DNA from 4 places in the Streptomyces sp. NPDC000594 genome. Region 1 is predicted to be linked to each of the others. Evidence: riboswitches for the same ligand, from Rfam matches in the RefSeq annotation. Region 1 holds a riboswitch; each other region holds the start of a gene.
The links. A riboswitch is a leader RNA that binds a small molecule or an ion and turns the genes downstream of it on or off. The one in region 1 is predicted to bind cyclic di-AMP.

Region 1 (2,189 bases):
TCGACGTCCGAGCCGTAGCCGGTGCCGGTGCGGATCTCCAGGTGGAGGTGGGGTCCGCTGGAGTTGCCGGTGGAGCCCACGAGGCCGATCTGCTGTCCGCCGGTGACGGTCTCCCCGGCGCTGACGGAGAGGGCGGAGAGATGGGCGTACTGCGAGTAGTGGCCGTCGGCGTGCTGGACGACGACCTCATTGCCGTAGGCGCCGTTCACCCCGGCGGAGACGACGGTGCCGGGGCCGACGGAGCGGACAGGGGTGCCGCTGGGCGCGGAGAAGTCGACACCGGTGTGGTAGCCGCTGGACCACATGGAGCCGGTGGCGCGGTAGGCGGTGGTGACTCCGCCGGAGGCCAGCGGGGTGGTCCAGGCGCCGGTGGCCGGCGCGGGCTCGGCGGCGGGGGTCTCGGTCGCGACGCGGGCAGCGGGGGCCTCGGGCGCGACGGGGGCGGCGGGCGCCTCGGGCGCGGCCGGGGCGGCCTCGCGCACGGAGGTGGCGGCGGGGCCGTTGCCGCCGGAAGCCGGGGCCGGGGCGGCGGCCGGGGTGCTCTTCCGGTCGGTCCCGCCCTGCGCACGGCTGTCGCCGGAGGTCAGGGTCAGTTCGAGACCGGGGTGGATCAGCGACGGGTCGCCGCCGACGGCCTCGCGGTTGTCGGCGTAGAGCCGCTCCCAGCCGCCCCGGATCTCCCGGTCCGCGGCGATCTTCGACAGATGGTCCCCGGCGACGACCCGGTAGGTGGCCCGCTCCTCGGCGGCGGCGGGGGCAGCCGCCTGGGTGGCGGGGGTGGCGGCGGGCACGGCCTGGGCGGTGACGGCCGAGGGCGCGGCGGGGGCCGCGTGGGCGCCGGTGGCACCGATCAGCGGCAGGGCGAGAGCCGCCCCTCCGGTACCCGCGGCGACGAATCCCCGGGTGAGGGCATGGCTCTTGGGACGGCGGTGCTTCCCCTTCTGGGGCATGGCGCTTTTCCTCTCCGGCGCCTGCGAGGTGAGCTGTCGGGTTCGGGCTGGAGCTGCCCGGCCGCGCTGTTGCGCGGCTTCACCCCGAGCCGTCCGCGTCCATGCGTCCGGCGTACTACCTGGGTCCCCCGCTCCTGCCACACGGTGCTGTCCGATGGGATCCGGTCGGTGGCAGGATTCGGCGATCCGTCCGGACGGCCGTGACCGTAGACGAGCCGAGCGGACCGGAACAAGCCACTCCGCTTCAGGACGATGATCCACCGAAACCAACCGGCCGTCCTGCCCGTCACCCTCTGTGGAGCGGTCTCGGACAACTCCAGGGCGCGGTCCCGAGTTGACTGGCCGCCACAGGGCACGGACGGTCACCACTATGATCCTGCTCACCAACAGTCCGCCATAGAGGGACAGATGCTGCGCAATCCCTCTTGGTGCCCAATTCGGTCATAGGTGGCTTTTTATGACCTACTGACGGCGCAGACGGATGACCGTCGCATCCAGATCGCCGGTCAGCCCGGTGTGGATGCCCTGGTGGAGCAGGACCGCCCCCCGATGTTCGGCCCCGGTGTCCTCCCGGACATATCCGGCCGCCGGGTCCAGGGCCCGCAGCCGCAGCCTCGGCGGGCGTTCGCCGTAGTGCTGCGCCTGGAGCCAGGCGAGCACCACGGTCTCGTCGCCCCGGGTGTACTGCACGGCGCTCAGCCCGCCGCCCGGCGGGCGCAGCCGGTACAGCTCGCCGTGCTGCACCAGGGGACGGATCTCCTTGTACAGCTCGACCCAGCCGCGCGCCTCGGCCAGCTCCTCCTCGCTCCAGTCGGTGAGCCGGCCACCGATGCCGAGCACCCCGGCCATGGCACTGACAAAGCGGAAGCGGAGGGAACTGCGCCGCCCGTTGAGCTGGGTGTTGGGGCTGTCGGTGACCCAGGCGGCCATCACCCGCGCGGGGTGGATCTGGCCGAAGCCGTGCTGGATCGCCAGCCGGTCCAGCGGATCGGTGTTGTCGGAGGTCCACACCTGATCGGTACGGGAGAGGATCCCGAGGTCGATCCGGCCGCCCCCGCCCGAGCAGGACTCGAAGGCGACCGCCGGATGGGCGGCGCGCAACCGGTCGAGCAGCTCGTACAGGGCCTCGACATGTTCCACCCAGAGCCGCTGCGGATAGGGGTCGCCGGGCCAGCCCGGGTCGGTGAAGCAGCGGTTGAAGTCCCACTTCACATAGTCGACGGGGGCGCTGCGGAGCAG
Region 2 (2,189 bases), on a different contig from region 1:
GCTCCTGCCCCAGCCGTACCAGCCCGCGCAGCACCCGCAGATGCGCCTCGGTGCGCCGCCGGGCCGCCCGGGCCGCGCCCAGTGGCTCCAGCAGCATCCGCGCCTCCAGCAGATCGGCCGCCTCCTGCGCGGTGGGCTCGGCGACCCGGGTCCCGGCATGCCGGCGGATCACCACGAACCCCTCGGCCTCCAGGGTGCGCAGGGCCTCACGGACCGGGATGCGGGAGACCCCGTACCGGCGGGCGAGCTGTTCCTCGGTGAGCCGGCCGCCGCGCGGGAAGACCCCGGAGACGATGTCGTCGCGGATCGCCGTGCAGACCGAGTGCGCCGGGACGCGCATGACCGAACCTCCGCTGGGATCCGCTGCACTCCCCCGGGGTCGTCGGGCACCCCGGGTGCGCGGCCCGTGTGCCGCGCGCCCGGCGACTCTATTGCAGCGGACCGCCCTTCCCCGTGGAGCCGGGTGCGAAGCCGCTCTCTTCCGGCCAGTACGCCGAGAGCCCCCGGCACTGGGTGGATTCCAGGCGCCGGGGGCTCTCGGTGAGACTTCTGGGGGGCGGGGTGTCAGATGCCGACCCCATGGGAGCGCAGATAGGCGACGGGGTCCACATCGGAGCCGTACTCGGCGCCGCTGCGGGCCTCGAAGTGGAGGTGCGCGCCGGTGGAGTTGCCGGTGGAGCCCGCGAGGCCGATCTGCTGACCCGGCATCACGCTCTGTCCGGCGGTGACCTGGACGGCCAGCAGATGGCCGTACTGGGTGTACGAGCCGTCGTTCATCCGGATCACGACATTGTTGCCGTAGGCGCCGCCCCAGCCGGCCTCGACCACGGTGCCCGCGCCCACGGAGACCACGGCGGTGCCCTCGGAGGCGTGGAAGTCGATGCCGGAGTGGCTGCCGGAGGACCAGTAGGCGCCGCCGGTCTGGTAGCCGGTGGAGACATGGGACCCGGCCACCGGTGAGGTGTAGGTCTTCATCAGCCGCTCGCGCTCGGCCTCACGGGCGGCGCGCTCACGCTCCTCACGGGCTTCCCGCTCACGGGCCTCGGCCTTGCGGCGGGCCTCCTTGACGGCCTCCTCGCGGGCGATGGCCTCGCGCTTCTGGGTGAGGGCCTGGTCGTTGACCTCGTCGGCGAGGGAGTCGGCCTCCGCGTCGGCGGCCAGGATCATGAAGGTGCCGGTGTCCTCGGCGGTGGCGGGCGCCTTGGAGACGTCGTCCGCCACGGCGAAGGCCGGGGTGGCGAGGGCGCCGCAGACCCCTGTGGTGGCGAGCGTGGCGGCACCGGCGATGCTCGCGCCGCGGCGCTTCGCACGGCTCGGGGCACGGTGTTTCCCGGTGGAGCGGGTCAACGCCATGTAGAGGCTGATCCTTTCCTTCCTTCTCGCCTACCGGGTTAGCTGACGGGTTCGGAGCAGGAAGGTCTCCTACGGGCCCCTCCGCACGGAGCGAAGGCGTCCGATTCACCCCTGGGGACGGTGGGTCCCCGGCTCCCCCGGGCTCACACCCATGGGGGATTCGGCGATGACTGTCCGTGCCGCGGATGCGGCGTACAGCAGGCGAACAGCCGCACTGACGCTACGGGCGGCGCCTTCGGTTCGCCAAACAGACGGCGGATTTTGTTGGGTATGCCACACCACAGACAGGCGAGTTCCCCATGACATTCCCTCAAAAGCGGACAGACGCCACGAAAAATGACCGGAGCCCTGGTGGGAGTGGACACCAGGGCTCCGGCCGGCCCGATCGGGCCTTCCCGGGGGAAGGTCAGCCGGTCACCACGGTGACCTCGCCGATGCCCAGGGCCTTGACGGGCTCCACGATCTGCGCCGCGTCCCCGACGAGCACCGTGACCAGCCGGTCCACCGGGAAGGCGCTGACCACGGCGGCGGTCGCCTCCACGGTGCCGGTCGCGGCGAGCCGTGCGTACAGGGTGGCCTGGTAGTCGTCGGGCAGATGCTGCTCGACCTGGTCCGCCAGGGTGCCCGCGACGGCCGCCGCGGTCTCGAACTTCAGCGGTGCGACACCGACGAGGTTCTGTACGGCGGTGTCCCGCTCGGCGTCGGTCAGCCCTTCGGCCGCCAGCACCCGCAGCACCTGCCACAGATCCGCCAGGGCCGGACCGGTGTTGGGCGTGTCCACCGAGCCGCTGATGGCGAGCAGCGAGGCGCCCGTGCCGTCCGGCGCGGACCGCAGC
Region 3 (2,189 bases), on a different contig from region 1:
GGCACCAAGGACACGGAGGACTCCGCTACGAAGGGGTCCGCCGCGAAGGAGTCCACCGGCGACCCGGCGCCCAGGACCGGGAAGGCCGGGGGCACCGCCACCGAGGCGCCCGAGGGGTCCGCACCGGGGACGGCGGAGAAGACGGAGAAGGCGACGGGGACGGGCGGCTCCGGTGGCACCGGCGCCGAGGCCGACCGGGAGGCGGCCGCCCCCGCGCGTACCGAGGACGGCGCGGACACCACCGCCGAGGGCAAGGACGCCGCCGGGAAGGCCACCGGCAAGCACCGGGGGCCCGCCGCCGACGAGAGCGCGGACACCGCCGGCCGTGCGGAGCTGCCCGCCACCGGTGGGAGCGCGGAGACGAAGGAGGCGCCCGGCGCCACCGGGGCGGCCGAGGACCGTGCGACCGACACCGCCCATCCCTCGCGGTCCGGCGCCGACCGTACCGAGGTCCCGGCGGCCGGGGACACCACCGCGACCGGGACCGCCGACACCTCGCCGTCCTCGTACACGGTCCGCCCCGGCGACAACCTCTCGGTCATCGTCGAGGAGCGGAAGCTCGACGGCGGCTGGAGCTCCCTCTATGAGCGGAACAAGGACACGGTCGGCGAGGACCCCGACCTGATCCACCCTGGTCAGAGCCTGGATCTGAGCGCGACACCGAAGTAGTTGGATGGGGTTTGTCCGAGTTTGCTGAAATGAGACAAGGGTCTCTTTGCGAAATCGGGCGAACCCCGCTCACCGGAATCGCCCATCCCATGCCCCACCTGCGGATATATAAGGATCCGGAGTTGCGAGATGGGCGATTTTTCCCCGATGTTCTTCTTTGAACAACAGACCGGGCTGTGTCTACGGTCTGAACCGCTCGCCACCGCGGGCACCACTGACCGAAACGCCGAATCCTGCCGTCGGTCGGGGGGAAAAGTCGTCGCGCGAAGCGCCGAAGGCAGGAGCGGGGGACCCAAGGTAAGTGCCGGCCCAGGCCGCTGACGACCGGTTCGTGAACCGGTCGCCGAAGCGGCCCACCGGCTAGGGGTGAAGTCGTGCGCCACACCGCGCGACCGGGCAACTCATGCGGCCCGAACCCGACAGCTCACCTCGCAGGCGTCGGTGAGGAGATCTCCATGCTGCTTTCGGGCAAGGGCAAGCACCGCCGTCCCTCGGCGTTCAACCGCGCCACCCGCGTCGTCACCTTCGCCGGTGTCACCGGTGCCGCCGTCGCCGCCCCGCTGATGGGCGCGAGCACCGCCACGGCCGCCACCGCCTCCGAGTGGGACAAGGTCGCCCAGTGCGAGTCCGGCGGCAACTGGTCCATCAACACCGGCAACGGCTACTACGGCGGCCTCCAGTTCTCGGCCTCCACCTGGGCCGCCTTCGGTGGCACCGCCTACGCCCAGACCGCCGACAAGGCGACCAAGGCGCAGCAGATCGCCATCGCCGAGAAGGTCCTCAAGGGCCAGGGCAAGGGTGCCTGGCCGAGCTGTGGTGTCGGCCTGTCCAACACCCCGTACGGCGGTGGCTCGGCCCCGGCCGCCCCGGCCAAGCCGGCGGCCCCCCAGACCCAGGCCCCGCAGCAGCAGGCGCCGCAGCAGTCCGCCCCGGCCCAGCAGCGCGCCGAGGCCCCGGTGACCCGCTCGGTCGAGCGCTCCGCCCCGGCCGCCCAGCCGCAGCAGTCCGCCCCGCAGTCCCAGGCCCCGGCCAAGGGCTTCCTGAAGGGCGACGGCGAGTACAAGGTGAAGGCGGGCGACACGCTCAGCTCCATCGCCGACGACCACAAGGTCAAGGGTGGCTGGCAGAAGCTCTTCCAGCTGAACGAGGACATCGTCGACAACGCCGATGTGATCTACGTCGGTCAGCAGCTGCACCTGCGCTGACCGGAGCCCCCCGGTTCGCCCGGGTGACGGACCGCCCCGGTCCGGTGCGTTTCCCCCCGTTCGCACCGGACCGGGGCTCCCGGCTGTCCGGGTCCGGGACTCCTGAGTCGTCGGGATCGGGCCTCCCGGCTCTCCGGGTCCGGGGCCTCCGTACGGCGCGCCGTCGCGGGCCGCGCCGCTACCCGGCAGTAGATTTCGAGCGCCCTGCACCGCTCTGATGTACTTCTTACCCTTTTTCGTCCCAGCGGGCGGGCATCCGCCCGGACCGCACCCGCTCGCCGGTTAGGCTCTTGTCGCAAGGCCGAACGCGGCCCT
Region 4 (2,189 bases), on a different contig from region 1:
GGGGCGCCCTGTGGGCGACGGGTCTCGCGGGGCAGCCGGGGGTGGTCGCCACCGTGACGCTCTCCAAGGCGCTGGGCAGCCAGGGCGGCGCGGTCCTGGGCCCCGCCCGGGTGATCGACCATCTGGTGAACACGGCCCGGAGCTTTGTCTTCGACACCGGGCTCGCCCCGGCCGCCACCGGTGCCGCGCTCGCCGCGCTGGAGCGGCTGCGGGCCCGCCCGGAGCTGGCCGGCCGGGTCCGCGCCCATGCGCTCGCGCTGCACCGGGGACTGACGGAGCGTGGCTTCACCGCCCGGCGCCCGGACGCCGCCGTGGTGTCGGTCCGGGCGCCGTCGGCCGGTGAGGCGGTCGCCTGGGCGGCCCGCTGTCGGGCCGAGGGGCTCGCCGTCGGCTGCTTCAGGCCCCCTTCGGTGCCGGACGGCATCTCCCGGCTGCGGCTGACGGCCCGTGCGGATCTGACCGGGCGGCAGATCGCCGACGCGCTGGCCACGGTGGAGGCCACGGCTCCGGCGGGGGCCAGGACTCCGGCGGGTGCGACGGCTCCGGCGGGGGCCCGTACCCCACCGGAGCGGGCGGCCGCCGCCGGTTCCTCCGGTCCGCCCTCGCCCGTCGGGCGATGACGGACGGTCCCTCAGGACACCCGGCCGTAGCGCACGTTCTTGGTCCAGATCTTGTCCAGCTTCACCCAGGACCCCCGCTTCGGAGAGTGCCAGATCTTCCCCTTACCGGCGTAGATGCCCACGTGGTAGACGTACCCCCGCGAGTGGAAGAAGACCAGGTCACCGGCCTTGCGGGAGGAAGAGGAGATCTTGCGGCTCTTGTTGTACTGCTGCTGCGCGGTGCGCGGCAGCTTCTTGCCCGCCTTCTTGTACGAGTAGAGCGTCAGCCCTGAACAGTCGAAGCGGCTCGGCCCGGCCGCGCCATAGCGGTAGGGCGCTCCCTTCTTCGAGGCCGCCACCTTGAGCGCCTTGTTCGCGTGGGTGGTCGCGGCCTGTGCCTCCGGGGTGCCTCCCGGCACCAGAAGCGATCCGCCGACCGCGGCGAGGGTGAGGGCCGACACGGCCCCCGCCCGGCTCAACAGGAACGGGACGGTGTTCTGCGCACTCATGCGCAACCCTTCGTCATCCGCCTGTGAAGGGTGACCTGTCGGGTTCGGGTGGACGAAGTTTCCCGGCCGCGGTGCGGCTTCACCCCAAGGAACGTCCGGACGGTGGGTCCGTGCGTCCCGTACTGCTTGGGTCCTCCACTCCTGCCGAAGCACTCCTGTCGACCAGAGCCCGGGACAGCGGCAGGACTCGGCGTCCGCCCGGACCGCCCCGCCGAGGTGACGGGGGCTTGTCGTCCCAGGGATCTTGACCCACAACCCGATCAAATTCCGAGCGGAAAAGGCTATATGTGAGGTTTGCCACCCTTGGTCCGTTCAGGTGGACAGCGGCCCTCTGTGGTCCGGCTCACGAGAGGTGAGCATGCCCGCACCTGCGGAGGAATAAGATATTCCGCTTATTCGGTGGACGGTTCCGCAACTCGACCGTAGCCGGGGCGGCGCCCTCGCGTACATCATTCGGGCTACTGGCACTGGTACCCACATGGCGGTTGACCCCCTGCGGAGGGATGGTCAGGGAGCTTGGGGTGGTGGTAGGGAAACCCGCAGTGTTCTGCGCTCCCCGTCGAGCACCCTGAGCGCCCTCGCGAGCGTCGCGGCGTGCACTTCGCTCTCCCCGCGCCGATGCATCAGATCGAGCGCCTCGCGCAGCGCGGTCGCCTGGCTCACGAGCGCCTGGGCGGCGCGGAGCGCGCCATAGGTATGGGTGGCGCGCGCCGGATTGATCCGCCCGAGCAGATCGGCGGCGCTGAGATAGGCGTCGATCAGTTCCCCCTCGGCCCGGGTGAGCGCGGGCAGGGGCGGCTGCCTCGGAATCATGCGCTCGCCGCCCCCCGCGCACCGGCCCCACGGGTCCGGATCACCTGGTCGACCAGGCCGTACTCCAGCGCCTGGGCCGCTGTGAGATGCCTCGGCCGTTCCAGCTCGGCGGTCACCCGCTCCGGGTCGCGGCCGGTGTACCGGGCGAGGAGCGCGGTGAACGTGCCGCGCTGCCGCAGCAGTTCGGCCGTATGGATCTCCAGATCGGACGGCTGTCCGTGCAGCGGCTCCGCGAGGGAGGGCTGTCGCAGGGTGATCCGCGCGGTGG

Region 2: linked by a shared signal. The riboswitch ahead of ABT354_RS20725 (M23 family metallopeptidase) and the one ahead of ABT354_RS10955 (LysM peptidoglycan-binding domain-containing M23 family metallopeptidase) in region 1 are both predicted to bind cyclic di-AMP.
Region 3: linked by a shared signal. The riboswitch ahead of ABT354_RS15800 (transglycosylase family protein) and the one ahead of ABT354_RS10955 (LysM peptidoglycan-binding domain-containing M23 family metallopeptidase) in region 1 are both predicted to bind cyclic di-AMP.
Region 4: linked by a shared signal. The riboswitch ahead of ABT354_RS35590 (C40 family peptidase) and the one ahead of ABT354_RS10955 (LysM peptidoglycan-binding domain-containing M23 family metallopeptidase) in region 1 are both predicted to bind cyclic di-AMP.

Annotation. Positions count from the first base shown of each region.
Region 1 is NZ_JBEPCY010000005.1:393,527-395,715, reverse strand. It holds gene ABT354_RS10955 (LysM peptidoglycan-binding domain-containing M23 family metallopeptidase) at 1-950, opposite strand, end outside; cyclic di-AMP (ydaO/yuaA leader) riboswitch at 954-1,144, opposite strand; gene ABT354_RS10950 (alpha-galactosidase) at 1,413-2,189, opposite strand, start outside.
Region 2 is NZ_JBEPCY010000014.1:93,880-96,068, forward strand. It holds gene ABT354_RS20720 (GntR family transcriptional regulator) at 1-340, opposite strand, end outside; gene ABT354_RS20725 (M23 family metallopeptidase) at 565-1,353, opposite strand; cyclic di-AMP (ydaO/yuaA leader) riboswitch at 1,367-1,529, opposite strand; gene ABT354_RS20730 (M16 family metallopeptidase) at 1,760-2,189, opposite strand, start outside.
Region 3 is NZ_JBEPCY010000009.1:96,607-98,795, reverse strand. It holds gene ABT354_RS15805 (transglycosylase family protein) at 1-669, shown strand, start outside; cyclic di-AMP (ydaO/yuaA leader) riboswitch at 929-1,122, shown strand; gene ABT354_RS15800 (transglycosylase family protein) at 1,125-1,874, shown strand.
Region 4 is NZ_JBEPCY010000049.1:12,578-14,766, forward strand. It holds gene ABT354_RS35585 (8-amino-7-oxononanoate synthase) at 1-620, shown strand, start outside; gene ABT354_RS35590 (C40 family peptidase) at 632-1,108, opposite strand; cyclic di-AMP (ydaO/yuaA leader) riboswitch at 1,112-1,270, opposite strand; gene ABT354_RS35595 (hypothetical protein) at 1,616-1,921, opposite strand; gene ABT354_RS35600 (ATP-dependent Clp protease proteolytic subunit) at 1,918-2,189, opposite strand, start outside.